DNA from 4 places in the Streptomyces sp. NPDC059247 genome. Region 1 is predicted to be linked to each of the others. Evidence: riboswitches for the same ligand, from Rfam matches in the RefSeq annotation. Region 1 holds a riboswitch; each other region holds the start of a gene.
What was found. Region 1 has a riboswitch for cyclic di-AMP ahead of ACFXGN_RS03965 (M23 family metallopeptidase). Riboswitches for the same ligand answer to the same signal wherever they lie in the genome.

Region 1 (7,212 bases):
CGGTACATGCCCGTGAGGGCGGGGAAGGACGCGCGGGAGACCGGGGACGGGGAAGGGCGGGGGCAGTTCCGCACGGTCCTCTCCCACCGGACCTTCTGGCTCTTCTCGCTCGCCATGACCGGCTCGTACGTGCTGTCCTTCCAGGTCTATCTGGCGCTGCCGCTCGCGGCGGGCGGGACGGGGCCCACGACGGCGCTCTTCGTCGTCTCGGCGCTGGTCGCGCTGGCCGGACAGCTGCGGATCACCGCCTGGTGCAAGCGGCGGCTGAGCCGGGAGCGGTGCCTGGTCCTCGGGCTCGCCCTGATGGGCGGGGCGTTCCTGCTCCCGGCGGCCCTGGGCCGGGGCCTGCCGGGGCTGCTGCTCTGCGCGGCGGTCCTGGCCGTGGCGAACGCGGTGCTCTACCCGTACGAGATGGACACGGTCGTCGCGCTGGCCAAGGGCCGTTGGGTGGCCACCCACTACGGGCTCTACAACACCGTGTGCGGGATCGGGATCACCCTGGGGAACCTGGGGACGGGCGCACTGCTCGACGTGACCGGCTGGTCGGCGGTGCCGTGGCTGGCGCTGTGCGCGGTGGGCCTGGTGTGCGCGGGGGCGATGGCCCTGCTGTCCCGTGGGGGACGGCTGAGGGTGTGAGGGGCCTTAAGGGCCCTTAGGGGCCTAAAGTCTCTTAAGGTCCGTAAGACCACTAAGGCGCCTTAGGGCCCGTAAGGCACCTAAGACCCCTAAGACCCGTAAGGGCTGGCCTCCGTAGTCCTGCTCTCGGGGTTCTCCGGGGGCCTCCCGTTCCGGTCCGTACCGACCCTCCGTAAGCCAGTCGGCCCCCGGGGGTCGCCGCCAGGCCCGGCGGCGGCCACCCTGGGAGGGCGCGGTACGGGGCCGCGGCCGGTACGGACCGGGCAGGAGAGCACAGGTGGGGCACCCCCTGAGAGCGGCGGGCGGCGGATGGCGGGGCGACGACGGGCTTCCGTACGGGCGCGCCCGGCGGTTCATCCGCGCCCTGCCCCCGCTGATCATCCTGGGCGGGGCCGTCTACGACATCCTGACCCCGCCCGAGTACACGGCCGCGCCGCTGTTCTCCGCCGCCCCGCTGATCGCCGCGCCCTTCTTCTCCACCCTGACGACCCTGCTCACCGGGATCGCCGCCGTCCTGGCCTCCGCCGGGCTGCACCTCTACAACGACACCGCGAGCCGCATCCCGGCCCTCACCGAGACCCTGACCGTCGCCACGGTCTCCGCGCTCGCCCTCCTCATCAACCGGGTCGTGCGCCGCAGCGGCGAACGGCTCGCCTCGGCGCGGGTCATCGCCGAGACCGTGCAGCGGGCCGTGCTCCCGACGCCCGCCGAGCGGATCGGAGGACTCCAGTGCGCGGCCCGTTACGAGGCGGCGCACGCGGGCGCGTTCATCGGCGGCGACCTGTACGCCGTCCAGGACACCCCCTACGGGGTGCGGCTGGTGGTGGGGGACGTCCGGGGCAAGGGGATGGAGGCGGTCGAGGCCGTAGCCGTGGTCATCGGGGCCTTCCGGGAGGCGGCCGAGCAGGAACGGAACCTGGAGGGCGTGGCCCGCCGTCTCGAAAGGGCGCTGGCCCGGGAGGGCACCCGGAGAGAGGGCATCGACGCCTTCGAGGGGTTCACCACCGCCGTCCTGGCCGAGATCCCGCGCGGGGACGGCAACGGCACCTTCGACGGTTTCGTACGGATGGTCAACCGGGGGCATCCGCCGCCGCTGCTGCTGCACGGGGACGGGCGCCTCGACCTCCTGGAGCCGCCCGAGCCCGCGCTGCCCCTCGGCATGGGCGAGCTGGCGAGCTGGCCGGACCGGGCCGACGCGCGGCCCTTCCCGCCGGGCGCGACCCTGCTCTTCTACACCGACGGCCTCTCGGAGGCGCGGAACGCGGCGGGCGTCTTCTACGACCCGGGGGCGCGGCTCCTGGGCCGGATCTTCCCGGGACCCGAGGAACTCCTGGACGCGCTGGTGGACGACGTACGGCTGCACACGGGCGGTGGATCGACGGACGACATGGCCCTGCTCGCGGTGAGCCGCCCGGCGGCGGGGCAGCAGGCGAGGCGGCGGACGATGCCGGTGGTGCCGCCGGGCAGACCCGGTCACCGGCCGTAGTGACCGGGTGTAGTCACCGGGTGTCGCTGCGATAACAATTGACACAACGTCAGATCTCGTCGGCTCCGCCGGTCTCCGTCGAAGCGCGGTCAACTCCCCCGATTTCCCCTCATTCCTGTTAATGATCAAGAGGGACGGCTTGGAATCGAGCGCCCCTGTCTATTAACGTTCGATAACGCAGCGCGGTCGTCCCAGCCGTCGCAAGAGGCGGCACCGTGCGCACGCGCCGAATCCCGAAAGGGAACCGGGGAACCACCACTTGGGGTGAATCGGGCCCTTCGCACCCGTGCGACCGGCCCGTAGGAGACCTTCCTGCTCCGAACCCGTCAGCTAACCCGGTAGGCGAGAAGGAAGGAAAGGAGCGCGCCCCCGTGGCGTCCCACACTCCCGTACCCGAAACCCCCTTCGACGCCTTCGGCGGTGGCTCGGCTCCCGCCGCCCCCGGGACCGAGTGGAACCCGACCGAGGACACCCTCCGCGCCCAGAACCGCTCCGGCGGCCGGCACCGGGTCGTCAAGCAGCGCTCCAACTTCGCCCGTTCCTCCACGGTCCTCGGCGTCGGCGTCATCGCCGCGGTCGGCGCGGGCGGCCTCGCCACCGCGCAGGAGAAGCCGAAGGTCGCGATATCCCTGCCGGACCTCCCGGACGCCCACGACCTCCCCCTCGTCGGCGACCTCCTCCCCGAGGAGGACCACGAGACGGTCCCCGTCGCCCGTGCCAACCCGCACCCGCTGACCGCCTCCTACACCTCCGTCGACGAGCAGCCGGGCACCGCCACCGCCGTATCGGCTGAGCGGACCGTCACGGCCGCGAGCGCCACCGGCGACGCGGGCGAGGCCCTGCGCGCCCGCATCCTCCAGCAGGCCGAACAGCAGCAGGTCTCCGCCGACGCCGCCGAGAAGGCCGCCGCGGAGAAGGCGGCGGCCGAGAAGGCGGCGGCGGAGGCGCGGACCAAGGCCGAGGCCGCGAAGAAGGCGGTCGCCGAGGCGAAGGCCAAGGCCGAGGCGGAAGCGAAGGCGAAGGCGGAAGCAGCCGCCGAGGCGAAGGCGGAGGCCGAGCGCCTCGCCCGGCTCGCCGCGAGCTACTCGCTGCCGGTCTCCTCGTACACCCTCACCGCCACCTATCTGCAGTCCGGCTCGATGTGGTCCTCCGGCCAGCACACCGGCCTCGACTTCGCCGCCCCCACCGGGACCCCGGTCAAGGCGGTGCACGGCGGCACCATCAAGTCGGCGGGCTGGTCCGGCTCGTACGGCTACCGGATCGTCCTGGAACTGCCCGACGGCAGCGAGGTCTGGTACTGCCACCTCTCGTCCATGACGGTCGGCGCGGGCCAGTCCGTCGGCACCGGCGAGACCATCGGCCGCGTCGGCGCCACCGGCAACGTCACCGGCGCCCACCTCCACATGGAGGTCCACACCCCCGGCGGCAGCGGCGTCGACCCGGCCGCCTGGCTCCGCTCCAAGGGCCTGTCGCTCTGACCGCGCCCCCGTCCCGGAACGCTCCGGGACGGGACCCGGCGTCCTCGGTGCCGGTCCCTCCCGGGCGGCACCGGCACCGGTCCCTCCCGGGCGGCACCGTCCGGGCGGGACCGGAATACTCCGGGGCGGGCGGAAGTTGAGCGTCCCATGACTTCTCTCCGCCCGCTGGGCAGTTCCGACCTGCGCGTCTTCCCGCTCGCCCTCGGCGGCAACGTCTTCGGCTGGACCGCCGACGAAGCGCAGTCCTTCGCGGTCCTCGACGCCTACGCGGCGGCGGGCGGCAACTTCGTCGACTCGGCCGACTCCTACTCCGCCTGGGTCGAGGGCAACGAGGGCGGCGAGTCCGAGACGGTCATCGGCCGCTGGCTCGCCTCCCGGGGCAACCGCGACGACATCGTCGTCGCCACCAAGGTCGGCGCCCACCCGCGGTTCAAGGGCCTCTCCGCGAGCACCATCAAGGCGGGTGCCGAAGCCTCCCTGCGCCGCCTCGGCACCGACCGCGTCGACCTCTACTACACCCACTTCGACGACGAGACGGTCCCCGTGGAGGAGATCGTCACCGCCCTCGACCAACTGGTGAAGGAGGGCAAGGTGCGGGCCGTCGCCGCCTCCAACATCTCCCCGGAGCGGCTGCGCGCCTCCCTCGACTTCGCCGAGTCCGAGGGCCTCACCCGGTACGTGGCCCTCCAGCCGCACTACAACCTGGTCTCCCGCGACACCTACGAGGGCCCCCTCCTGGAGACCGTCGAGCGGGCCGGGCTCTCCGCCGTCCCGTACTACGGCCTCGCCGCGGGCTTCCTCACCGGCAAGTACCGCCCCGGCTCCACCGTCGACAGCGTCCGCGCCACCGGGGCGGGCGGGCACCTGGACACCGAGCGCGGCCGGGCCGTCCTCTCCGCGCTCGACACCGTCGCCGAGGCGCACGGCGCCGAACCGGCCACCGTCGCCCTCGCCTGGCTCGCCGCCCGCCCGACCGTCGCCGCCCCGATCGCCTCGGCGCGGACCGTCGAGCAGGTCCCGGCGCTGGTGGCCGCCGCCGGGCTCACCCTCTCGGAGACCGAGCTGAAGCTGCTCACGGAGGCGTCCGCCTGACGGGCGCGCGGAAGCCCCCGGTCCGGCGTTCCACCGGGCCGGGGGCTTCCCGTACCCCCGTCGGAACGGGCACGTGCCGTACGCCGTTCCGTCGTTCTCCCGCAAAGGTACGCGCGGCCGGGACCCCGCGGTCCGTCCCACGGGGGCGGGGACGTCCCGGGACGGGAGGCGGGCGGTCAGCCCCGGTACGGGTTGTAGCCGTCGTAGTCCAGGTACTGCGGCGGCGACCAGGCCCGGCCGGTCGCCCGCGCCGCGTGGGTGAGCGCCGGGGACGCGATCCGCCGCCGCTGCCAGAGGTGATGGAGCAGCTCCTGCTCGCGGGCGGCGAAATCGGGCCCGGCCGTCCCCCGCCGGGCCCGGTCCCGCAGGAACGCCAGGGCCGTGGCGAACGACTCGTACTCGCCGACGGTCCGCGCGGCCGACGGCCCGTACGCGCGGGCGGCGAAGGAGCGGGCCAGCCGCCGGGCGCGCATCGAGGAGAGCGCCGGGGGCTCGGCGGGGGAGAGCCAGCCCGCCGCCGCGTACGCCGGGAGCTCCCCGGAGACCGTGCGCAGCTCGCGCTGCCGGCTCCACAGCGCGAGCCAGGTCAGCAGGGCGAAGACCGGGACCATCAGCACCCCGTACACCGCGAAGAACGCCAGCGGGCCGCCGAAGGTGGCCGAGCCGTTCCAGGCGGCGTGCAGTCCCATGGCGAGCAGCAGCCCGACGAGCGGGAGCAGCACCTTCCGCGGCCGTCTTCCGCGCGGGGCGAGCGCGGCCAGACCGAAGCCGACGCCGGTGAGCACGGTGAACAGCGGGTGCGCGAAGGGCGACATGACGACCCGGACGAAGAAGGTCGCGGCGGTCACCGAGCCCAGCCCGGCGGAGCCGAAGGCCTGGTCCTCGCCGAAGGCGTTGCCGAGGTAGAGGATGTTCTCGGTGAAGGCGAAGCCGGTCGCGGTGAATCCGGCGATCACGACACCGTCGACGAGCCCGCCGAAGTTCCGCCGCCGGAAGAGGAAGAGCAGCAGGATCGCCACCGCCTTCGCGCTCTCCTCCACGACGGGTGCGACGACCGTCGCGCCGAGCGTGTCCGCCGAGTCGGGGTCGGCGGTGGCGGTCGCGATCCAGCGGACCGCGAAGGAGTTCGCCAGGATCGCGACGAGCGCGGCGGCGAAGGCGCCCCACGCGAACGCGAAGAGCAGGTTCTTCCAGGGGCCTGGCTCGACCCGGTCGAGCCAGCGGAAGGCGGCCATGAGCAGCGGTACGGGAAGCACGGCGAGGCCCAGACCGACGAGGAAGCCCTGGGTGCCGGTCTGCTCACGGACCAGGGCCAGGATGACCAGGGCGCAGGTCGTGAGGACGATGACGACCACGACGGCCCGGAACAGCCTGCTCCGCCAGAAGTCCCGGCGCGGCCGGTAGCGCCACTGGGACCGGTCGGCGGCGGCCGGGAAGGCCGGTTCCTCGGTGTCCCGGTGGGGGACGGGAGCGGCCTCGGACGCGGCGTCCGCCGTGGTCTCCGCCAGGGCGTCCGCCGTGGCCTCCGCTGTGGTGGGGACGGGGTTCGACACGTCAGCGACCCTAACGACCGGCACCGACACAGGGCGAGGCGATTCCGTGGACAGGATCACGTCGAACGGGTGACCGGGCGTACCGGGACCACTGGGACCGCCGGGACCGCCGGGGCCGGGCGGCCGGTCCCGGCGGTCCCAGTAGGCCTGGCGGTCCCGGTCCCGGTCCCGGTCCGGGCCGATCCCGGCCCCGTCCGGCTACTTCCGGCGGAAGAGGACGTCGTGCACGACGTGGCCCTTGTCCAGGCCCTGTCCCTCGAAGCGGGTGACCGGGCGGAAGTCGGGGCGGGGCGCGTACCCGCCGTCGGCCCGCGTGTTCTCGAAGTCGGGGTGCGCGGAGAGCACCTCCAGCATCTGCTCCGCGTACTCCTCCCAGTCCGTCGCGCAGTGCAGTACGGCGCCGGGCTTCATCCGGGTCGCGAGCAGGGTGAGGAACTCGGCCTGGATCAGCCGCCGCTTGTGGTGGCGGGCCTTGGGCCACGGGTCGGGGAAGTAGACCCGGCAGCCGTCGAGGGCGTCCTCCGCCAGCATCTCGCGGAGCAGGATGATCGCGTCGCCGTTGGCGACCCGCACGTTCGTCAGGCCGTTGCGGTCGGCGAGGCCCAGCAGATTGCCCTGGCCGGGGGTGTGCACGTCCACGGCGAGGATGCCGGTGCCGGGGTCCGCCGCCGCCATCTGCGCGGTCGCCTCGCCCATGCCGAAACCGATCTCCAGGACGACCGGGAGACCGTCGAACATCTCGCCCAGGTCGAGGACCCGCTTGCCGTCGATGTCGAGACCCCAGTCGGGCCAGCGCTTCAGCATGGCCTCGGCCTGCCCGTACGTGACACGGCTGCGGCGCGGCTGGAAGCTCCGGATGCGCCGCTCGTGGTGGGCGCCCGCAGGGTCGGGCAGGGGTCCCTCGCCGGGGGCGAACATCCTGCTGCCCCGCCGCGCGGGCTGGACGGCTTCGGCGGGCGCGGCGGCG
Region 2 (7,212 bases), on a different contig from region 1:
TGCTGGCGGGCTTCGGCGTCATGGGCCTCGGACGACATCATCCGGTCGTCCGCAAGGCCCTCCACGACGTCCTCGACGCCCAGCTCGCCGACCTCACCCGGTTCGACTGCCAGCCGCTGCCGGGGCTGCTCGCCGAGCGCCTGCTGGCCCACAGCCCCCATCTCGACCGGGTCTTCTTCGGCAACAGCGGCACCGAGGCGGTCGAGACCGCCCTCAAGTTCGCCCGGTACGCCACCGGGCGGCCCAGGGTCCTGCACTGCTCCCACGCCTTCCACGGGCTCACCGTCGGCTCCCTCTCCGTCAACGGCGAGCGGGGCTTCCGGGACGGCTTCGCCCCGCTGCTGCCCGACACCGCGATCGAGCTGGGCGACCTCGACGCGCTGGAGCGGGAGCTGCGCGGGGGCGACGTGGCCGCCTTCGTCGTCGAGCCCGTCCAGGGCAAGGGCGTCCAGGAGTCCCCGCCCGGCTTCCTGCGGGCGGCCCAGGAGCTGCTGCACCGGCACGGGGCCCTGCTCGTCGCCGACGAGGTGCAGACCGGTCTCGGCCGGACCGGCGACTTCTACGCCTATCAGCACGAGGAGGGCGTCGAGCCGGACCTGGTCTGTGTCGCCAAGGCCCTCTCCGGCGGCTACGTGCCGGTCGGCGCCACCCTCGGCAAGGACTGGATCTTCAAGAAGGTCTACTCGTCGATGGACCGGGTCCTGGTCCACTCGGCGAGCTTCGGCTCGAACGCGCAGGCCATGACCGCCGGGCTCGCCGTCCTCTCGGTCATGGAGAACGAGGGCACGGTCGCCCACGCGCGCCGGATGGGCGACCTGCTCTCCGGACGGCTCAAGGAGCTGGTGCCCCGGTACGAGCTGCTGCACGAGATCCGCGGGCGCGGTCTGATGATCGGGATCGAGTTCGGCCGTCCGTCCTCACTGGGACTGCGCGGGCGCTGGACGATGCTCCAGGCGGCCCGCAAGGGTCTCTTCGCCCAGATGGTCGTCGTCCCGCTGCTCCAGCGCCACCACATCCTCACCCAGGTCTCCGGGGACCGTCTGGAGGTGATCAAACTGATTCCGCCGCTGGTCATCGACGAGGCCGACGTGGACCGGTTCGTCACCGCCTTCACCGCGGTCATGGACGACGCCCACGGCGGCGGCGGGCTGATGTGGGACTTCGGGAGGACACTGGTCAAGCAGGCGGTCGCCCAGCGCTGACCCGCCCAGCGCTGACCCGCCCAGCGCTGACCCGCCCGCCCTCGGGCCCCGGCCCGGGGGCCGCACCTCTCCGTGGCCGGGCTCGTACCGGCCTCGGGCTTTTGCCTCTGAGGCAAGAAACTTGCCTCAGAGGCACGATCCTGGCGGAATGGACGCATGGACCACGTCCCCGGGGACAACACCCCGGCCCCCGCCCTTCCCGACGTCCTGCCGGACGTCGCCCCGCAGCTGCGGGGCCTGCGCCGCCGCCGGGGACTGACCCTGGAGACCGCCGCCCAGCGCGCCGGTCTCTCGCCCGCCCACCTCTCGCGACTGGAGACGGGCAACCGGCAGCCCTCGCTGCCCATGCTGCTCGCCCTCTCCCGCATCTACGGTACGACGGTCTCCGAGCTGCTGGGGGAGACACCCCCCGAACGGGACCCCGTGGTCCGCGCCGGACGCTCCGAGCCCGTCGAGGCGGACGGCTGGATCTACCGGCAGGCGGGCAGCGCCGGGCGCGCCCTCCAGTGCCTGCGGGTCCACGTGCCGTACGCCACCCGGGCGGACATCGTGCGGGTCCACCCCGGCGAGGAGTGGATCCACGTCCTGGAGGGCCGGGTGCGGCTCGCGCTCGGCGAAGCCGTCCACACCCTCGATCCCGGGGACAGCGCGCACTTCGACTCGCTCACCCCGCACCGCATCGGCGCCGCGACCTCCAGCGGGGCCGAGCTGCTCTTCGTCCACACCCTGATGCAGAGCCCCGTCGCCGAGCTGTGCCTCGGCGACGGAACTCCGCACCGTCGCTGACTCCGCCTGACCCTTCCTCCGAAAGGTTCGACATGTCCGAGAAGCACGCACCGGTCACCGGCGAGGAGCGCGGTGAGGGCAAGTTCCCCAAGGGCCTGGTGCTCCGCCTCTTCGCGTACCTGGTGGCGGGCCACCTCTTCGCCGGCTTCCTGTACCTGCTCTTCATGCTGGGCGGGCAGAACCAGTAGCGCGGCCCGCGAGGGGCGGTGGGCCCGGCTCGCGGGCGGGGCGGCGAACCGGACCCCGTACGGGTCGCCGGGGCCGCTCCGTACGGGTCGGCGCGGTCCTGACGGTCCGGCTCAGACCTCGGTGAGCAGGCGTTCCCGCAGTCGGCCGAGGGTCTCCGGGGTCAGCTTGAGGCCCTCGGAGAGGTAGGTGTCCACCGAGCCCCAGGTCTCCTCGATCGTCTCGAAGGCGCCCCGCAGATACTCCACCCGCGCGTCGAACAGCGGGCTCAGCAGCTCCATCACCTCGGGCGACATGGCGTCGGGGGCGGTGGAGCCGCGGCTCACCTTGTAGCGGCGGTGCGGGTCGTTCGACTTCACGTAGTCGGCCTCGATCGCCGCGCGCTCGACCCCGAGGGCGAGCAGGGTGATCGCGATCGAGAGCCCGGCGCGGTCCTTGCCCGCCGCGCAGTGCATCAGGGCGGGGACGCTGTCCTCCGCGAGCGCGTGCAGGATGCGGCTGTGGTCGGCGGTCCGCTCGACCACCATCTTCCGATACGAATCGGCCATCCGGGCGGCGGCCTTGTCCTCGCCGAGGATCTCCCGCAGCTGGGCGATGTCCCCGTCCCGCACCAGCCGCCAGAACTCCTTGCCATCGGCCGGGTCGGTGAGGGGTATGTTCACGTTGCGCACGCCCGGAAGCTCGACGTCCGCCCCCTCGATGCGCACGTCGGCCTGGTTGCGGAAGTCGAACACGGTGTGCAGGTCCAGTGAGGCGAGGAAGGCGGCGTCCTCCTCGGTCGCGTGGGCGAGGTGGCCGCTGCGGAACAGGCGGCCGGGGCGCACCGCGCGCCCGTCCGTCGTCGGCAGGCCGCCCACGTCCCGGAAGTTGCGGACCTCGGCCAGCTCGGGCTCGTTCGCTTCGACGGGCGGGACCTGCGGCAGCTGCTGCGTCACGGATGCTCCTGGAGAATTGGCGTTCGGGGGTACGGCACGGGGCCGATTCCAAGGGTCAATCATCCCGGCATGACGAACGGGGCGCACCCCCCTGGATAGGAATGGGCGATCTGTCCGTATTCGCACGTTCCGGATAACGCGCCCTGATTGAAGATGAGATGGGAATCCGGGCGTGAGCAGCGTCATAGAAGTGACGGATCGTGCCCGGGGGCGCGACGCAATCGCCGTACGGAAAAAGGGAGTCGAAGGAGCGTCATCCACGGAGGGTGACCGGAATTCCGGTCCCGGGAGCGAGCGGAAGCGGAACTGATAAAGCATCGGCTTGTTCGCACCGAAACGCTCGTCTAGCGTCACCGTCAATCCGGTCGGACCGCCGAATCCTGCCACCGTCCGGAATTCCCACTCATCCCAAGCGTGGCAGGAGCGGGGGACCCAGGAAGTACGCCGGTCCCGCGACGCAGGACGGCTCGGGGTGAAGTCGCGCGAGAGCGCGGCCGGACATCTCCCGTCCGAACCCGACAGCTCACCTCGCAGGCGCCGGAGAGGAATTCGCCATGCCCGCGAAGGGTAAGCACCGCCGTCCCAGGAACAATCCCCTCACCCGGGGCATCGCCGCCGCCGGTACGGGAGGCGCCGTCGTCGCCCTCCCGCTCCTCGGCGCCACCGGGGCCCACGCCGCCGAGCAGGCGGCCCCGGCCGCCCCCGCGCGGACCGTCACCGCCGCCGCCCAGACCCAGGCCCCCGCCGCGGCGCCGGTCACCGCCCCGGCCACGTCGAAGACGTACGCCGTCGTCCGCGGCGACCACCTCTCGAAGATCGCCGCCGAGCACCACCTCGCCGGTGGCTGGCAGCGGCTCTACGCGGACAACCGCCAGGTCGTCGGCGAGAACCCCTCGTTCATCCTGCCCGGCATGAAGCTCACCCTCGGCGCCCGGAGCACCGCTCCCGCCGCCGCCCCGAAGAGCCCCGCCGAGGCCGCCCCGAAGACCCGGAGCGAGGCCCCCGCCCGGGACTCCGGCGACTCCACGCGCACCACCCGGAGCCCCGAGCGCCCGGCAGCCCAGGCCACCACCCCGGACTCCGGCTCGTCCACGACGCAGTCCTCCGGCTCCTCGACCCCCTCCTCCCCCTCCTCCTCCGGCTGGGTCAAGCCCGTCAGCGGCGGCTTCTCCACCCCGTACCGCGCCTCCGGCTCCATGTGGTCCTCCGGTTACCACACCGGTGTCGACTTCATCGCCTCCTCCGGCACCACCGTCCGCTCCGTCGGCGCGGGCACGGTCGTCTCGGCGGGCTGGAGCGGCGCCTACGGCAACGAGGTCGTCATCCAGCACGCCGACGGCAACTACTCGCAGTACGCCCACCTCTCCTCGCTCGCGGTCTCGGCGGGCCAGGCGGTCTCCGGCGGGCAGCAGATCGGCCTCTCCGGCTCCACCGGCAATTCCACCGGACCCCATCTGCACTTCGAGATCCGGACCTCGCCGGGCTACGGCTCCGACGTCGACCCGCTGGCCTACCTCCGCCAGCACGGCGTCTCCGTCTGACGCACCCGCTCCACCGGAGGCCCGGCACCCGTGGGTGCCGGGCCTCCGGCGTATTCCGGCTTGGCAATTTCTTTATCGGTGTCATATGTCACCCGGCGTCAACCCCTCCTTACGGTCGCGTAGGTCACATCCGAAAGGGAAGGATGTCGACCCGTGGCAGACGATTCGAGATCAACAGACAAGAACGCATTCGGGTCGTACGCGGCGATCGGTGACAGCTTCACCGAGGGCGTCGGAGACCCCGGGCCCGACGGGACGTACGTCGGCTGGGCGGACCGCTTCGCGGTGCTGCTCGCCGACCAGCTGCCGGAGCACGACGCCTTCCGCTACGCCAACCTGGCCGTACGCGGGCGCCTCCTCGACCAGATCGTGGCGGAACAGGTCCCCCGGGCGAAGGAACTCGCCCCCGACCTGGTGACCTTCTGCGCCGGTGGCAACGACATCATCCGCCCCGGCACGGACCCCGACGACGTCGCCGAGCGCTTCGAGCGCGCCGTCGCCGACCTGACCTCCGCCGTCGGCACCGTCATGGTGACCACCGGCTTCGACACCCGTGACATGCCCGTGCTCAAGCACCTGCGCGGCAAGATCGCCACGTACACCGCCCACGTCCGGTCCATCGCCGACCGCTACGACTGCCCCGTCCTCGACCTGTGGTCGCTGCGGTCCGTGCAGGACCGGCGCGCCTGGGACGACGACCGGCTGCACCTCTCGGCGGAGGGCCACACCCGGGTCGCGCTGCGCGCCGCCCAGGTCCTCGGGCTGCCGGTGCCCGCCGACCCGGACCAGACCTGGCCGCCGGTCCCGCCGCGCGGCACGCTCGAAGTGCGGCGCGACGACATCCACTGGGCGAAGGAGTACCTCGTGCCGTGGATCGGGCGCAGGCTGCGCGGCGAGAGCTCCGGCGACCACGTCGAGGCCAAGCGCCCGGACCTCATGCCCCTCTGAGCGGCACCACGGCGGGGACGCGCTCCAGGACCCCGCCGGCGAACACGTCGTACAGCGGCAGCGTCTCCAGATGGACGTAGCCGATGTGGCAGTCGCAGACGGCGAGGGGGCAGGCGCGGGGCCGCAGGGCCGCACGGTACGAACCGTCGTACAGGTTCCCCAGCTCGGCGCGGACGAAGTGGCAGCGCCGGACCGTCCCCTCACCGTCCACCGAGATCACCGACTCCCCGGTGCGGCAGGGCAGCCCCGCCGACCGGTGCGGCCGTCTGCTGTACGGGAAGAGGGGGTCCAGCTCCGTCCACCGCGAGGCCTCCGCGTCGGTGTACGCGTGCCCCTCGGCCGCGTTCACCCACAGGTACACGTGCGGCGGCAGCGCCTCCCGCAGCCGCCGCGCGTGCTCCAGGTGCTCGGGCAGCCCGACCACCCCGACGCTGAACCTGACCCCGAGGTCCGCCAGCTCCCCGCACTTGCCGAGGAACCGCTCGTACGGAGTCTGCCCGGGGTGGTACGTGCACCAGAGCGCCACGCTCTCCCGGTCCGCCTCGGCCAGCCAGTCGGTCCGGCAGCTCAGATTGGTCTGGATCGCCACCCGCTCGATGTGCGCGAGCCGGGACAGATCGACCAGCGCCCGCCGGTACCAGGACCGGACCAGGCCCTCGCCCCACGGGGTGAACAGCACGCGCAGCCGGTCCTCGGCCCGGTCGGCCGCCCACCCGGTGAACCGGTCGAGCGCCGCCCGGTCCGCGCGCAGCAGCTCCTTGCTGTCCCGGCGCTTGGCGAAGGGACAGTAGGGACAGTCGAAGTCGCAGGAGGCGAGCGGCCCCCGGTAGAGCAGGGTCAGGTCCACGGAATCCTCCTACTTCGGCTCGTACGCGGCCATCGCCGCCCGCACGGCGGGGGAGAACAGCTCGGGGCCGAGCCCGTCGGAGTGCGCGAGCCCTTCCGGCGACAGCCGCAGCAGCCCCTCGGGCGCCCCCGCGTCCAGCCAGCCCAGCGCCTCGAACCGGGCCAGCTCCCCGGGGAAGTCCGCGAACGGCGAGGAACCGAACCGCTCCTCGTACCCCGCCACCGGCATCCCCTCGGCCTGGAGCAGCGACTGCAGCAGATGACGGCGACGGGCCTCCCCGGCGTCCACCCGTCTGCCGACCTCCGCGCGGGAGAAGTCCGCCGTCCCCGTGTAGACGTCGATGATCGAGCGGATCTCCCGCATGTCCACCGCGTAGTCGAAGGAGTAGTGGAGCTCCGAGGTGTACGACCTGGCCCCGCAGCCCAGGCCGATCATCCCGTCGGTCTGGCAGGCGTGGTCGTCGGGGCCCGACGGCGCCGCGTCCGCCCGCCGGAACATCCGCATCGACACCTGCGCGTACCCCCGTGCCAGGAGGTGGTCGCGGCCGTACCGGTACAGGCGCAGCCGGTGCGCGTCCCACTCCAGGTCGGCGGCCCCGCGCTCGGCCGCCGAGAGCCGGCCGAGCCCGGTCAGCGGCCGGACGTACAGGGGATACAGATACAGCTCCTCCGGCTCCCACGCGAGGGCCGCGTCCAGCGAGGCGCGCCAGCTCCGCTCCGTCTGCCCGTCGATCCCGTAGATCAGGTCGATGTTCAGCACCGGCACAC
Region 3 (7,212 bases), on a different contig from region 1:
TGCTCACCGAGAAGGTGTCGGCGTCGACCTCGACCCGGGGCACGGCGTCGTTCTCGACCATGTCCGCCTTGGTGACCCGTCGGGTGGAGCCGATGGCGGCGAACTCCTTGTGCAGTCCGAGCCTCTGCGGGAGGTCGTCCTCGATGGCCGCCTGGGCGACGAAGTTGATCGAGCCCGCCGCAGCCGCCCGGCCGAGCGCGCCGAACATGGGGCGCGGCAGCACCGGCTGCGGGGTGGGGATGGAGGCGTTGGCGTCGCCGAGCTGCGCGTACGCGATCTGTCCGCCCTTGATGACGACGAGCGGCTTCACGCCGAAGAAGGCGGGTTCCCACAGGACCAGGTCGGCGAGCTTGCCGGGTTCGACCGAGCCGATGACATGGCCCATGCCCTGGGCGACGGCCGGGTTGATCGTGTACTTGGCGACGTAGCGGCGGGCCCGGTGGTTGTCGGCGCGGCCGTCGCCGGGGAGGGGTCCGCGCCGCTTCTTCATGACGTGGGCGGTCTGCCAGGTGCGCATGATCACTTCGCCGATGCGGCCCATGGCCTGGGAGTCGGAGGAGATGATCGAGATCGCGCCCAGGTCGTGCAGGACGTCCTCGGCGGCGATGGTGGAGGGCCGGATGCGGGACTCCGCGAAGGCGAGGTCCTCGGGGACGGCCGGGTTGAGGTGGTGGCAGACCATCAGCATGTCGAGGTGTTCCTCGATGGTGTTGACGGTGTGCGGCCGGGTCGGATTGGTGGAGCTCGGCAGGATGTTCGGCTCCGAGACCACGGTGATGATGTCGGGGGCGTGCCCGCCGCCCGCGCCCTCGGTGTGGTACGCGTGGATGGTGCGCCCGGCGACGGCGGCGAGGGTGTCGCCGACGAAGCCCGCCTCGTTGAGGGTGTCGGTGTGGATGGCGAGCTGGGCGCCCGTCTCCTCGCAGACGTCGAGGCAGGCGTCGATGACGGCGGGGGTGGCACCCCAGTCCTCGTGGATCTTGAACCCGAGGGCTCCGCCGCGCAGTTGGGAGTGCATGGCCTCCCGGGACATGGTGTTGCCCTTGCCGAGCAGACCGATGTTGACGGGGAAGGTGTCCAGGGCCTCGAACATCCGGGCCATGTGCCAGGGGCCGGGGGTGATGGTGGTGGCCTTGGTGCCCTCGGCGGGGCCGGTGCCGCCGCCGACGAGCGTGGTGACGCCGGTGGCGAGGGCCTGCTCGACCACGGTCGGGGAGATGAAGTGGACATGGGTGTCGACGGCGCCCGCGGTGACGATGCGGCCGTTGCCGACGATGACCTCGGTCTCGGGGCCGATCACCAGACCGGGGTGGACGCCGTCCATGGTGTCGGGGTTGCCTGCCTTGCCGAGGGCGACGATCCGGCCGTCCCTGATGCCGATGTCGGCCTTGACGATCCCCCAGTGGTCGATGACCACGGCGCCGGTGATGACGGTGTCGGGGGCGCCCTCGGCACGGGTGGTGCGGGCCTGGCCCATCGACTCGCGGATGACCTTGCCGCCGCCGAAGACGGCTTCGTCCCCGGCGCGTCCGGGGCCGCCGCTGCGGTCCTCCTCGATCTCCACGAAGAGGTCGGTGTCGGCGAGCCGGAGGCGGTCGCCGGTGGTGGGGCCGAACAGGTCGGCGTAGACGGCGCGGTGCAGATCAGGCACGGGAGTCCTCTTCGTTCGCGTCCAGGGGACCCGCGGTCTCGCCGCGCAGCCCGGGAACGATCCGGCGGCCGGTGAGGGGGACGAGTTCGACCTCGACGGGGATGCCGGGTTCGAAGCGGACGGCGGTTCCGGCGGCGATGTGCAGCCGCTGCCCGCGCGCGGCGGCGCGGTCGAACTCGAGTCCGGGGTTGACCTCGGCGAAGTGGTAGTGGGAGCCGACCTGGACGGGCCGGTCGGCGGCGTTGAGCACGGTCAGGCGCGTGACGGGGCGCCCCTCGTTGAGGGGGACGGGGCCGTCCGCGTACAGGATCTCTCCGGGGATCATCGGCGGCGGTCCGTTCAGACGATGGGGTCGTGGACGGTGACGAGCTTGGTGCCGTCCGGGAAGGTGGCCTCGACCTGGACGTCGTGGATCATCTCGGGGACGCCCTCCATGACCTCGTCGCGGGTGAGCACCTCGCGCCCCGAGGCCATCAGCTCGGCGACCGTGCGGCCGTCCCTGGCGCCTTCGAGGACATGGGCGGTGATCAGTGCGACGACCTCGGGGTGGTTGAGCCGTACCCCGCGCGCCCTGCGCTTCTCGGCCACGTCCGCGGCCACATGGATGAGCAGGCGTTCCTGCTCGTGCGGGCTCAGTTGCACACTTCCACCTCACAGTCGTCCGCCGGGACGGGACCCGGACAGCTGCGGACCCTACCGACCTTCAACACCTTGTTGAAATGCCGGAACGCGGCACACCGGCAGACATTGCACGTTAGGGCGGAAGTTTTTCCGGCTGGTTAACTACGCCTTTGCGATCGCATGATCATCAGGTCGGTGACGGCACATGCGGAGCCGAGCCCTCCCCCTGACGGATCGACATCCGGCCGTGTCGTGTCGAGAGCCGGACGGCCGACGCGCATCGCAGAATCCCTCCCTCGTTCGGAGTAGTCGACGAGTCGATATTCAGACCGGTCAACTTGCGCCACCGATGTACGCATCTGGCGGAATCGAACGTTCCATCGCTGGTGCGGGGCTCGCCAGGGGGAACTCCGATGATCACGAAACCCTCCTGTCCACCCGAATGGATCAGTCGTGAGGAGCCTCACATATCGCCGTTTCCACTCGGATTTCACCCCCGGTGTGGGTCAAGATCCCTGTCGACGACAAGCCCCCGCCGCCGCGGCGGGGCGGTCCGGGCGGACGCCGAGTCCTGCCGCTGCCCCGGACGTCTGGTCGACAGGATTGGACCGGCAGGAGTGGAGGACCCGATTTTTACGGGGCGTACGCGCTGTTCCCACAGCGGGGCCGCCCCTTGGGGTGAAGCCGCACCCGCGGCCGGGCATCTTCGCCTGCCCGAACCCGACAGGTCATCCTTCACAGGCGGCTGACGAAGGGTTGCGCATGACTGCGCAGATGCACGTCCCGTCCCTGCTGTCCCGGGTCGGAGCCGTCTCGGCTCTCACTCTCGCCGCCGTCGGCGGCACGCTGCTCGCACCCGGTGCGGCGCCGGAGGCCCAGGCAGCGACGAACTACGCGAACAAGGCACTGAGCGTCGCCGCGTCCAAGAAGGGAGCACCGTACCGGTACGGGAGCGCCGGACCCTCCAGGTTCGACTGCTCCGGTCTGACGCTCTACGCGTACCAGAAGGCGGGCAAGTCGCTGCCCCGCACCGCGCAGCAGCAGTACAACAGGACCACCCGCGTCTCCGCCGCCTCACGGCAGAAGGGGGACCTGGTCTTCTTCCACTCCGGCGGAAGGGTGTACCACGTGGGCATCTACGCCGGGAGCGGCAAGATCTGGCACTCGCCCAAGACGGGGTCCTGGGTGAAGCTCGACAAGATCTGGTCGTCGAAGATCTACTACGGCCGCGTCCGCTGATCCGGCGGCCCGTCCGTCCGCTGATCCGGCGGAACCGACGGCCGGTCCGTGAGCCGATCCGGCGGAACTGACGGCGCCGGTCCGTGCGGGGTGCGGTGGCACCGCCGCGTCCCGTACGGACCCGGGCCGCCCTCCGGCGACCGCGCGTCCCCCGCGGAAGCCGCCCCGGGCCGCCCGGCACCCTCCCGGGGCCCCCGACGACCGCATCGGCTCAGGGGTCGTGCCCACCCCGGCGGGCACGGGCCCGTCAGCGACCGGCCAGCGGGGCGGGGATCCACGGGAGGGAGATCCGGACCGTCTTGCCGCCCTCCTCGATCGGGGTCACGGAGAGACGTCCGCCCGACTCCGCCGCGAGGACCCTGACGATGACCATGCCCCTGCCGTTGTCCTGCTGGACCGCGGCGGGCAGACGGCGCGGCAGCCTCGGATGACTGTCGGTGACACCGATGTGCAGGTGCTCCTCCCAGTCGAGCCGGAGGTCCACCGTGAACGTGGGCGACTGGCCGAGGGTGTGCAGCACGGCGTTGGTGGCCAGCTCGGAGACGATGATCCGGATCGCGTCCGCGGTCTCCGTGGCGTCGTCCAGGCCCCAGCCGTCGAGAACCTCCGCCACGAACCGCCGGGCCGTGGACACCGAGGCGGGTTCGCTCGGCAGAGTGACGGATGCTTCCTGCTGGTCTGCCATGGCGACGCCGTCCCTTTCCCGCCGGGGCCGCTGCCCCGGATCGCACTGCGCGTCAGACTGCCACCGATCGGGCCGCGCCGGGAGGCGTTCTCCCAAGATATGTCCCCATCTGTCGCCCGAAGCGGTGAACGCGAAGGCCCTGGACCGGACCGGGCCGCCGACCGCCGGGTCAGCCGGCCGGTGCCGTCCGCAGGATCGTTTCCACCGCGTACGCGATCCGCTCGTCCGTCAGGTCCGCGCGTGCCGTGAGCCGTAGCCGCGAGACGCCGTCGGGCACGGAAGGCGGCCGGAAGCAGCCGACCGCGAGCCCCCGCTCCCGGCAGTCCGCCGCCCAGCGCAGCGCCGCCTCCGGGGAGGGGGCGCGCACCGAGACCACGGCCGCGTCGGGCCGGGCGGCCGTCAGGCCCGCCCCGGTGAGGAGCCGGTGCAGGGTGGTCGCGACCGTACGGGCCCGCTCCGCGAGCCCCGGCTCGGCCGTCAGCAGGCGCAGGGCCGCCAGCGCGCCCCCGGCGGCGGCCGGGGCGAGACCGGTGTCGAAGATGAAGGTGCGGGCCGCGTTGACCAGGTGCTCGACCACCCGGGCCGGGCCGAGGACCGCGCCGCCCTGACTGCCGAGGGACTTCGACAGGGTGACGGTGGCCACCACGTCCTCGTCGCCCGCGAGCCCGGCCTCGTGGAGGGCCCCCCGGCCGCCGTCGCCGAGGACGCCGAGGCCGTGGGCGTCGTCCACGACCAGACCGGCGCCGTGCGCGCGGCAGGCGGCGGCGAGCGCGGACAGCGGCGCCCGGTCGCCGTCGACGGAGAACACGGAGTCGCTGACGACCAGGGCCCGCCACCCCGGATGCGCGTCGAGGGTCTTGCGCACGGCCTCCGGATCGGAGTGCGGGACGACGGCGGTCTCGGCGCGCGCCAGCCGGCAGCCGTCCACGATCGAGGCGTGGTTGGAGGCGTCGGAGACGATCAGGGCGTCCCGGCCGCCCAGCGCGGTGAGCGCGGCCAGGTTGGCGGTGTAGCCGGAGGAGAAGACGAGGGCGGCCTCGAAGCCGCAGAAATCGGCGAGTTCGCGTTCCAGCCGGGTGTGCAGCCGGGTGGTTCCGGTGACGAGCCGGGAACCGGTGGAGCCCGCGCCCCAGCGGTTCGCCGCCTCGGCCGCCGCCCCGGTCACCTCGGGCCTCCGGGTCAGGCCGAGGTAGTCGTTGCCCGCCAGGTCCAGCAGGTCGGACTCGGCGGCGCGGGGCCGCAGCACCCGGACGAGACCGGCGTCGGCACGGCGGCGCGCCTCGGCCTCGGTCCAGTCGAACGCGGTGCGGCGCGGGCCCACGGCCCGGGTCCCGTCGGCCTGTGACATGCGGGGTTCCTTTTGTAGGCAGCGCACAGACCCTAGCCAACGGAAGCCGGGGTGGGGATGTGGTCATCCACACACCTCCTTCGGGGCCGTTTGTTCGGTTCCTCCTTGGCCCGGGGGCGGGCGGTAGGACAGGATCAACGGTTATGGACCTGCTGAACACGCTGGTGGAGAAGGGGCTGCGGCGCGAGTCGCCGACCCGTGGAGAAGCGCTCGCCGTCCTGGCGACCTCGGACGACGAACTGCTCGATGTGGTGGCCGCCGCGGGCAAGGTGCGCCGCCAGTGGTTCGGGCGCCGGGTGAAGCTCAACTACCTGGTGAACCTGAAGTCCGGACTGTGCCCCGAGGACTGCTCGTACTGCTCTCAGCGGCTCGGCTCCGAGGCCGGGATCCTCAAGTACACCTGGCTGAAGCCGGACGAGGCCTCCCGGGCCGCCGCCGCGGGGGTCGCGGGCGGCGCCAAGCGGGTGTGTCTGGTGGCGAGCGGCCGGGGTCCGACCGACCGGGACGTCGAGCGGGTCGGCAGGACCATCGAGGCCATCAAGGAGGGCAACGAGGGCGTCGAGGTGTGCGCCTGCCTCGGACTGCTCTCGGACGGGCAGGCGGAGCGGCTGCGGGAGGCGGGCGCCGACGCGTACAACCACAACCTCAACACCTCCGAGGGGACGTACGGGCAGATCACCTCCACCCACACCTACGCGGACCGGGTGGACACCGTCCGCAAGGCGCACTCCGCCGGGCTCTCCGCCTGCTCGGGGCTGATCGCGGGCATGGGCGAGAGCGACGAGGACCTGGTCGACGTCGTGTACGCGCTCCGCGAGCTGGACTCGGACTCCGTGCCGGTCAACTTCCTCATCCCCTTCGAGGGCACCCCCCTCGCCAAGGAGTGGAACCTCACCCCGCAGCGCTGTCTGCGCATCCTGGCGATGGTCCGCTTCGTCTGCCCCGACGTCGAGGTGCGGATCGCGGGCGGCCGTGAGGTGCACCTGCGTTCGATGCAGCCGCTGGCCCTGCACATCGCCAACTCGATCTTCCTCGGCGACTATCTGACCAGCGAGGGCCAGGCCGGGCAGACCGACCTGGACATGATCGCGGACGCGGGCTTCGAGGTGGAGGGCGCGGGCACGACCACGCTGCCGAAGCACCGCGCGGACGCGCTCGCGGCGGCCGGGGGCGGCTGCGGGACCGCCGCGTCCGGCTGCGGCCCGGCGGACGGCGCGACGGCGGACGACGCGGCGACGGGCGGCTGCGGCGGGCACGCGGGGGCGGGCGGCGGCTGCGGGCCCTGCGGCGGACACACCCCGCCGGAGGCGCCCGCGCCGAACGAGGCCAGGACCGACCTGGTCGCGGTGCGCCGCCGGGGCGCGGGCACCGACCTCGCCCCCAACGCCTAGGAACCATCGTGCGCGACGACGAACTCCTCGCCCTGGACCGGGCCCACGTCTGGCACCCGTACGGCCCCATGCCGGGCCGTACGGACCCGCTGGTCGTGGCGTCCGCGTCCGGGGTGCGCCTGCGGCTCTCCGAACCCGCCGAGGGGCACGAGGAGCTGATCGACGGCATGGCCTCCTGGTGGTCGGCCGTCCACGGCTACAACCACCCGGTGCTCAACGCGGCGGCCCACGAGCAGCTCGGCCGGATGAGCCACGTCATGTTCGGCGGGCTCACCCA
Region 4 (7,212 bases), on a different contig from region 1:
TACACGTCGTGCGCGGACCAGTGGACACAGGACCGGAGCGACTGCACGAGCCGCTCGGTCGCCTGGTCCTTGGGGTGGCCGGGCGCGGAGGTGATGTAGGTGACGCTCAGCCCGTCGAGCCGGGCGGCCAGCCGCTCCACGTCCCGGCGCCCGTACAGGAGCTCCTTCGCCCGCGCCACGACGAACAGCCTTCCCTTCAGGGCCGGTTCGCGTTCGACCGCCTCCGACAGGAGGGCCTTCACCGGCGCCCAGCCGGTGCCCGCGCAGATGTAGGCGCGCTGTCCGCCCGGTTCCGTCCGGGCGACGAGGGCGCCGTCCGGCGCCCCGAGCCGCAGCACCCCGCCGGGCGCCGTGCCGTGCACGAGCGCCGTGCTCATCACCCCGCCGGGGACCCGGCTCACGTGCAGTTCCACGGTGCCGTCCGGGCGGGGCGCGTCGGCGAGGGAGTAGGTGCGCCAGACGCGGGGCACGCGGGGCGAGGCGACGCTGACGTACTGGCCGGGCAGGAAGGGCAGGGGCCGCCGGGGCCGCAGGGTGAGGACGGCCAGGTCGGGGCCGTGCCGCTCGTGCCGGACGACGTCCGCGTCCCACCAGGCGGGCTCGCCCGCCGCCACGGCCTCGTCGGCGCCCGCCAGCATCAGCTCGGCCAGGTGCGCGTACGCCTCCGTCCAGGCCTTCTCGGCCTCCGTGGTCCAGGCGGCCCCCGCCACGTGCGCGAACGCGGCGAGCAGACTGGTGCCGACCGAGGCGTAGAGGGCGGGGGTGGCGAGGAACCTGCGGTGGTCGCGGCCCAGGCGCCCCAGGTACGCGGGGAGGTCCGGGTCCTCCAGACGGTCCACCAGATGGGTGAGCGCGGCGAAGAGCCGGTCGCGCTGGGGCCGCATGTCCCCGGGGAACAGCTCGCGCAGGGACGGCTCCTGCCGGAAGAGATGCGCGTAGAAGTAGGTGACGGCGTGCTCGGCCCGTCTCTCGACGACCGCGAACGTGCTCCTGAGCATCTGAGGGTCCACCGTCAGGAATGTAGGGCACCCGTCCGGCCCGTCCTCACGGAATCTCCACACCCGGACCCGGCGGAACCTGCCTGTACGGTCGGGGGGTGAGCACCACCCCCGGTCCAGCACCTGCCTCTCGCCCCGCCCCCGGAGAAGTTCCCGGCGCCTCCTCGTGCCCGGTCTCCGGGCCCGCGCCCGAGCTCTTCACCTGGGAGTTCGCCAGCGATCCCTACCCCGCGTACGCCTGGCTCAGGACGCACGCGCCGGTGCACCGCACGACCCTCCCGAGCGGGGTCGAGGCCTGGCTGGTGACCCGGTACGCCGACGCCCGGCAGGCCCTCGCGGACCAGCGGCTCTCCAAGAACCCGGCGCACCACGCCGAGTCCCCGCACGCGAAGGGGAAGACGGGCATCCCGGGCGAGCGCAAGGCCGAGCTGATGACCCATCTGCTCAACATCGACCCGCCGGACCACACCCGGCTGCGCAGGCTCGTCTCCAAGGCGTTCACCCCCCGCCGGGTCGCGGAGTTCGCCCCACGCGTGCAGGAGCTGACCGACCGGCTCATCGACTCCTTCGTGGAGCGGGGCAGCGCGGACCTCATCCACGAGTTCGCCTTCCCGCTGCCCATCTACGCCATCTGTGACCTGCTCGGGGTGCCCGAGGAGGACCAGGACGACTTCCGGGACTGGGCCGGGATGATGATCCGGCACGGCGGCGGGCCGCGCGGCGGGGTCGCGCGGTCGGTGAAGAAGATGCGCGGCTATCTCGCGGAGCTGATCCACCGCAAGCGCGAGGAGCCCGGGGACGACCTCATCTCGGGTCTCATCCGGGCCTCCGACCACGGCGAGCACCTCACCGAGAACGAGGCCGCCGCGATGGCCTTCATCCTGCTCTTCGCCGGTTTCGAGACCACCGTCAATCTGGTAGGAAACGGGCTTTACGCGCTTCTCCGGCATCCGGAGCAGCGCGCCCGGCTCCAGGAGTCGGTCACCTCCGGGGAGACCGGGCTCCTGGAGACCGGGATCGAGGAGCTGCTGCGGTACGACGGGCCGGTGGAGATGGCCACCTGGCGGTACGCCACCCGGCCGCTGACGATCGGCGGGCAGGAGATCCCGGCGGGCGACCCGGTGCTCGTGGTTCTCGCCGCCGCCGACCGGGACCCCGAGCGGTTCGACGGACCGGACGTCCTCGACCTCGCCCGGCGCGACAACCAGCACCTCGGGTACGGGCACGGCATCCACTACTGCCTGGGCGCGCCGCTCGCCCGGCTCGAAGGACAGACGGCCCTGGCGACCCTGCTGACCCGCCTCCCGGACCTGCGGCTCGCCGCCGACCCGGCCGAACTGCGGTGGCGCGGCGGGCTCATCATGCGGGGGCTGCGCACCCTTCCGGTGGAGTTCTCTCCGGTCGCCCCCCTCCATAGGACTGACGGAGCATCAGAAATGTGATCTTCACGTGATCGCGGGTGCATCGACTTGTGATGAGCGTTCGAATAGGGCTACGTTCCCCGACAACTCAGTTCGACCACTCAGTTCGACCACCCCAGTTGTCACGCGAAAGGCGCTCCTATGCGTTCCGGGAACGGACGACACCGCCGCCCCCGTCAGGCCCCCGCCCTCGTCGTCGCCGCGGGGGTGACCGGGTCCGCCATGGCGCTTCCCCTGCTCGCCACCGGCTCGGCGTCCGCCGCCGACGCCGCCACCTGGGACCGGGTCGCCGAGTGCGAGTCCGGCGGCCAGTGGAGCGCCAACCTCGGCAACGGGCGCTACGGCGGCCTCCAGTTCACCCAGGACAGCTGGGAGCGGTACGGCGGTCTCGCCTACGCGCCCAGCCCCGACCTGGCCAGCCGCGCCCAGCAGATAGCGGTGGCCGAGAAGGCCCTCGCCAAGGGCTCCACCGCGTGGGCCAGCTGCGCGCCGATCGCGGGACTCGTCAACGACGGCGCCCGGCCGAAGGTGAACCCGGGCCCGGCGGACCTCCCGAAGCCCTCCGGCGGCCCCGTCGCCGAGTCGAACCGCACGACGGGCCCGCAGTCCTCCAGCGCGGCGGAGGCGGCCCGGGGCGCGGCCGGACGGAGCACCGGGGCGCCCACCGCCCCGGCGACGTCCACGAGCCCCGCCGCGCCCTCGACGGGTGCGCCGGTGACGGGCGGGCCGACCGGTCCGACGGCGCCCGCCTCCCCGGACGCCCCCGCCCCCGCCACCACCGCGCCCGACGGGTCCGCCGCGCCGGGCACGTCCGGCGAGCCGACGACCGGCACCCCGGCCACGGGGTCCGGCAAGGGCAAGCACCGGGGCGACGCGGCTCCGGAGGGAACCGTGGGTCCGGGCGGATCCGTCGAGACCGGTCGCCACGCGGCGCCCGGTGACAGCCTCTCCGAGGAGACCGCGGCGAAGCCCGTGGCCGACGCCTCCACGAATTCCGGCGGAACGGACAGTCAGGGCACTTCGGGCGCGTACACGGTGAAGGCGGGCGACAGTCTGTCCGGCATCGCGCAGCAGAACGAGCTGCCCGGAGGCTGGACCGCGCTCTATGACGCCAACCGGAAGACGGTCGGTACCGACCCGGACCTCATCCTCCCTGGTCAGAGCCTTGAACTGACGGAGAGTCCGGTCGCGCGGGCGGAGTGATTCGGGGTCATATGTCCGGTTCTGGGCAACTGAGACATGAGTCTCTTCGCCCCAACTGGCGCGTCACACCCGCAAACTTTGCTCCCGTCGCCTCTCACCTGCGCAAACACTCCCCGCCGGAAGGCAAGGAGGGGCGGAATGTCCGTCATTCGCCTCTTTGAACTTCCGGTGGGTCTGTGTCTACGGTCATCACCGCTCGCCACCGCGGGCCCCGTCGACCGAAACGCCGAATCCTGCCGTCGGCCGTCGGGAACAGTCGTCGCGCAAGCGCCGAAGGCAGGAGCGGGGGACCCAAGGTAAGTGCCGACCCCGGCCGTTGAGACAGACGGCCGACGATCGGCTCGGGGTGGAGCCGCGTGCTGGACACGCGGCCGGGCAACTCATTGGCCCGAACCCGACAGCTCACCTCGCAGGCGTCGGTGAGGAGAATCTCCATGCTGTTTTCCGGTAAGGGCAAACACCGCCGTCCCTCCAAGGTCACCCAGGTCGCCACGCTCGTCGGCGTCACCGGTGTCGCCGTCGCCGCCCCGCTGATGACCGCGGGCACCGCCTCGGCCGCCACCGCCGCCGAGTGGGACCGCGTCGCCCAGTGCGAGTCCGGCGGCAACTGGTCCATCAACACGGGCAACGGCTACACCGGCGGCCTCCAGTTCGCGGCCTCCACCTGGGCCGCGTACGGCGGCACCGCCTACGCCCCGACCGCCAACCTGGCGTCGAAGTCCCAGCAGATCGCCATCGCCGAGAAGGTCCTCGCGGGCCAGGGCAAGGGCGCGTGGCCGAGCTGCGGCGTGGGCCTCTCCCGTGCCTCCTACGACGGCGGCGCCGCCGAGAGCGCCCCCAAGACCGTCACCCAGCAGCCGAAGCAGCAGCGCTCGGCCGAGCAGCCGACGACCCGCAGCGAGCAGCGCCAGGCCCCGAAGAAGGCCGCGCAGCAGCAGACCGCGCCGAAGGCGACCGTCACCACCCCGACCGGCAAGAAGGTCGAGAAGGGCGACGGCGAGTACAAGGTCGTGACCGGCGACACCCTCAGCCGGATCGCCCAGGCGCACGGCGTCGCGGGCGGCTGGGCCAAGCTCTTCGAGCTGAACAAGGACGTCGTCGACAACGCCGACCTGATCTACCCGGGCCAGCAGCTCCACCTCAAGTGAGCCCGGCGGTCCGCACGGGTCCGGCGGCCCGTACGGCACCGACGACCCTCCCGCGGTGACCACCCCGGACCGGCGCGCCTCCCCCCCCCGTGCGCACCGGTCCGGGGTTTCCGCCGTCCGGAGCCGCGCGCCCTGTCCGTACGGACGCCCCGCGCCCTGTCCGTACGGAGCCCCGCCCCGTACGGACTCCTCTCCCCCCTTCCGGATCCCCCGTCACGGACGGACCCCCCTCGTCCGCGCCCCGGGAGGGCCGCCCCGGCGGTTTCGGGGCGACTTCTCGGTTACCGTCCAGTAGATCTGGGGTCTTTCGCCCCTGAATGCATGTCCTTGGGCCCTTTTTCGTCCCAGGGGGCGGGCGCCCGGCTGGCCGGAGCCGCCGAGCCGGTTAGGCTCTTGACGCAAGGCCAAGCCGACCCTGCGCCGACCTTGCGTCACATCCAGCGTCACATCCCATAAGGAGATGCTCGTGCCGTCCATCGACGTCGTCGTAGCCCGGGAAATCCTGGACTCCCGAGGCAACCCCACGGTCGAGGTCGAGGTCGGCCTCGACGACGGCAGCACCGGCCGTGCTGCTGTTCCGTCCGGCGCCTCCACCGGTGCGTTCGAGGCCCTCGAGCTTCGCGACGGTGACCCCAACCGCTACCAGGGCAAGGGCGTCGAGAAGGCCGTCCTCGCCGTGATCGAGCAGATCGGCCCGGAGCTCGTCGGCTACGACGCCACCGAGCAGCGCCTGATCGACCAGGCCATGTTCGACCTGGACGCCACCCCGGACAAGTCGTCGCTCGGCGCCAACGCCATCCTCGGCGTCTCCCTCGCCGTCGCGCACGCCGCCTCCGAGGCCAGCGACCTCCCGCTCTTCCGCTACCTCGGCGGCCCGAACGCGCACCTGCTGCCCGTTCCGATGATGAACATCCTCAACGGTGGGTCGCACGCCGACTCCAACGTCGACATCCAGGAGTTCATGATCGCCCCGATCGGCGCGGAGTCCTTCTCCGAGGCCCTCCGCTGGGGCACCGAGGTCTACCACACGCTCAAGGGCGTCCTGAAGCGCAAGGGCCTCTCCACCGGCCTCGGCGACGAGGGCGGCTTCGCGCCGAACCTCGACTCCAACCGTGCCGCGCTGGACCTGATCCTCGAAGCGATCAAGGAAGCCGGTTACGCCCCGGGCAAGGACATCGCGCTCGCCCTCGATGTCGCCGCCTCCGAGTTCTACAAGGACGGCAAGTACGAGTTCGAGGGCAAGTCCCTCTCCGCCGCCGAGCTGACCGAGTACTACGAGGAGCTGGTCGCGGCCTACCCGCTGGTCTCCATCGAGGACCCGCTCTTCGAGGACGACTGGGCCGGCTGGAAGGTCCTCACCGACAAGCTGGGCACCAAGGTCCAGATCGTCGGCGACGACCTCTTCGTCACCAACCCGGAGCGCCTGGCCCGTGGCATCGAGGAGGGCTCCGCGAACGCCCTGCTCGTCAAGGTGAACCAGATCGGCTCGCTCACCGAGACCCTGGACGCCGTCGAGCTGGCCCAGCGCAGCGGCTTCAAGTGCATGATGTCGCACCGCTCCGGCGAGACCGAGGACGTCACCATCGCCGACCTCGCCGTCGCCACCAACTGCGGCCAGATCAAGACCGGCGCCCCGGCCCGCTCCGAGCGCGTCGCCAAGTACAACCAGCTCCTGCGCATCGAGGAGATCCTCGACGACGCCGCCGTCTACGCCGGTCGCAGCGCCTTCCCGCGCTTCAAGGGCTGACGGAGTCGCACCCGGTAGTTCCGTCCGTCCCCGCACTCGGTCCCGTACCGTGTGCGGGGACGTACGCGTGAACAGGGGAGGCGACACGACATGGCCGCGAAGAACCGGGACCGGTTCTCCACCGCGACCCGGATCAGGCTGCTCGGCGAGCAGACCGCCGCCCGTGTCTACCGCTCCCAGACCCGCCGCCAGGCCCGCCGCTCCCGGCTCACCGGCCGCGCGGCCTTCCTCGCCCTCGTCGTCTGCTCCCTCGTGGTGGCGCTCGCCTATCCCATGCGGAGCTACGTGTCCCAGCAGGGCGAGATCGCCGAGCAGCAGCGCAAGGCCGCCGAGGCGGCCCGGCGCGTCGAGGAACTCAGGGACGAGAAGGCCCGCCTCCAGGACCCGGCCTACGTCCGCCGCCTCGCCCGCGAACACCTGCACTACCTGATGCCCGGCGAGACCGGCTTCACCGTGGACGACCCCGACGCGGAGCGACGGCCCCGCGCCGAGCAGGGCGCGGCCGACCGCCCCTGGTACGACAACCTCTGGGACGGCGTCGACCACGCCGACCGCCCCTGACCCCTCCCCTTCCGCACGCGACACACGAACAAGGCAGACATGGAAACGCCCCCTCCGCAGACCGCACGCACCGAGCCCACCGACGAGGACATCGCGGCCTTCGAACTCCAGCTCGGCCGACCGCCCCGCGGGCT

Region 2: another riboswitch for cyclic di-AMP. It lies ahead of ACFXGN_RS01755 (peptidoglycan DD-metalloendopeptidase family protein); the one in region 1 lies ahead of ACFXGN_RS03965 (M23 family metallopeptidase).
Region 3: another riboswitch for cyclic di-AMP. It lies ahead of ACFXGN_RS17650 (C40 family peptidase); the one in region 1 lies ahead of ACFXGN_RS03965 (M23 family metallopeptidase).
Region 4: another riboswitch for cyclic di-AMP. It lies ahead of ACFXGN_RS14010 (transglycosylase family protein); the one in region 1 lies ahead of ACFXGN_RS03965 (M23 family metallopeptidase).

The regions. Positions count from the first base shown of each region.
Region 1 is NZ_JBHYZW010000002.1:17,748-24,959, reverse strand. Features, by position in the region: gene ACFXGN_RS03975 (MFS transporter) at 1-636, shown strand, start outside; gene ACFXGN_RS03970 (PP2C family protein-serine/threonine phosphatase) at 914-2,122, shown strand; cyclic di-AMP (ydaO/yuaA leader) riboswitch at 2,337-2,482, shown strand; gene ACFXGN_RS03965 (M23 family metallopeptidase) at 2,494-3,600, shown strand; gene ACFXGN_RS03960 (aldo/keto reductase) at 3,748-4,692, shown strand; gene ACFXGN_RS03955 (PrsW family intramembrane metalloprotease) at 4,869-6,200, opposite strand; gene trmB (tRNA (guanosine(46)-N7)-methyltransferase TrmB) at 6,444-7,163, opposite strand.
Region 2 is NZ_JBHYZW010000001.1:391,431-398,642, forward strand. Features, by position in the region: gene ACFXGN_RS01735 (aspartate aminotransferase family protein) at 1-1,202, shown strand, start outside; gene ACFXGN_RS01740 (helix-turn-helix domain-containing protein) at 1,359-1,988, shown strand; gene ACFXGN_RS01745 (DUF6126 family protein) at 2,021-2,176, shown strand; gene ACFXGN_RS01750 (tyrosine-protein phosphatase) at 2,288-3,109, opposite strand; cyclic di-AMP (ydaO/yuaA leader) riboswitch at 3,500-3,659, shown strand; gene ACFXGN_RS01755 (peptidoglycan DD-metalloendopeptidase family protein) at 3,664-4,650, shown strand; gene ACFXGN_RS01760 (SGNH/GDSL hydrolase family protein) at 4,804-5,598, shown strand; gene ACFXGN_RS01765 (STM4011 family radical SAM protein) at 5,585-6,445, opposite strand; gene ACFXGN_RS01770 (STM4012 family radical SAM protein) at 6,455-7,212, opposite strand, start outside.
Region 3 is NZ_JBHYZW010000008.1:217,199-224,410, forward strand. Features, by position in the region: gene ACFXGN_RS17635 (urease subunit alpha) at 1-1,651, opposite strand, end outside; gene ACFXGN_RS17640 (urease subunit beta) at 1,644-1,976, opposite strand; gene ACFXGN_RS17645 (urease subunit gamma) at 1,991-2,293, opposite strand; cyclic di-AMP (ydaO/yuaA leader) riboswitch at 2,825-3,031, shown strand; gene ACFXGN_RS17650 (C40 family peptidase) at 3,035-3,511, shown strand; gene ACFXGN_RS17655 (ATP-binding protein) at 3,759-4,196, opposite strand; gene ACFXGN_RS17660 (8-amino-7-oxononanoate synthase) at 4,366-5,544, opposite strand; gene bioB (biotin synthase BioB) at 5,688-6,935, shown strand; gene ACFXGN_RS17670 (adenosylmethionine--8-amino-7-oxononanoate transaminase) at 7,004-7,212, shown strand, end outside.
Region 4 is NZ_JBHYZW010000006.1:97,208-104,419, reverse strand. Features, by position in the region: gene ACFXGN_RS14025 (globin domain-containing protein) at 1-1,010, opposite strand, end outside; gene ACFXGN_RS14020 (cytochrome P450) at 1,097-2,440, shown strand; gene ACFXGN_RS14015 (transglycosylase family protein) at 2,561-3,622, shown strand; cyclic di-AMP (ydaO/yuaA leader) riboswitch at 3,881-4,053, shown strand; gene ACFXGN_RS14010 (transglycosylase family protein) at 4,057-4,770, shown strand; gene eno (phosphopyruvate hydratase) at 5,231-6,517, shown strand; gene ACFXGN_RS14000 (septum formation initiator family protein) at 6,608-7,078, shown strand; gene ACFXGN_RS13995 (DUF501 domain-containing protein) at 7,118-7,212, shown strand, end outside.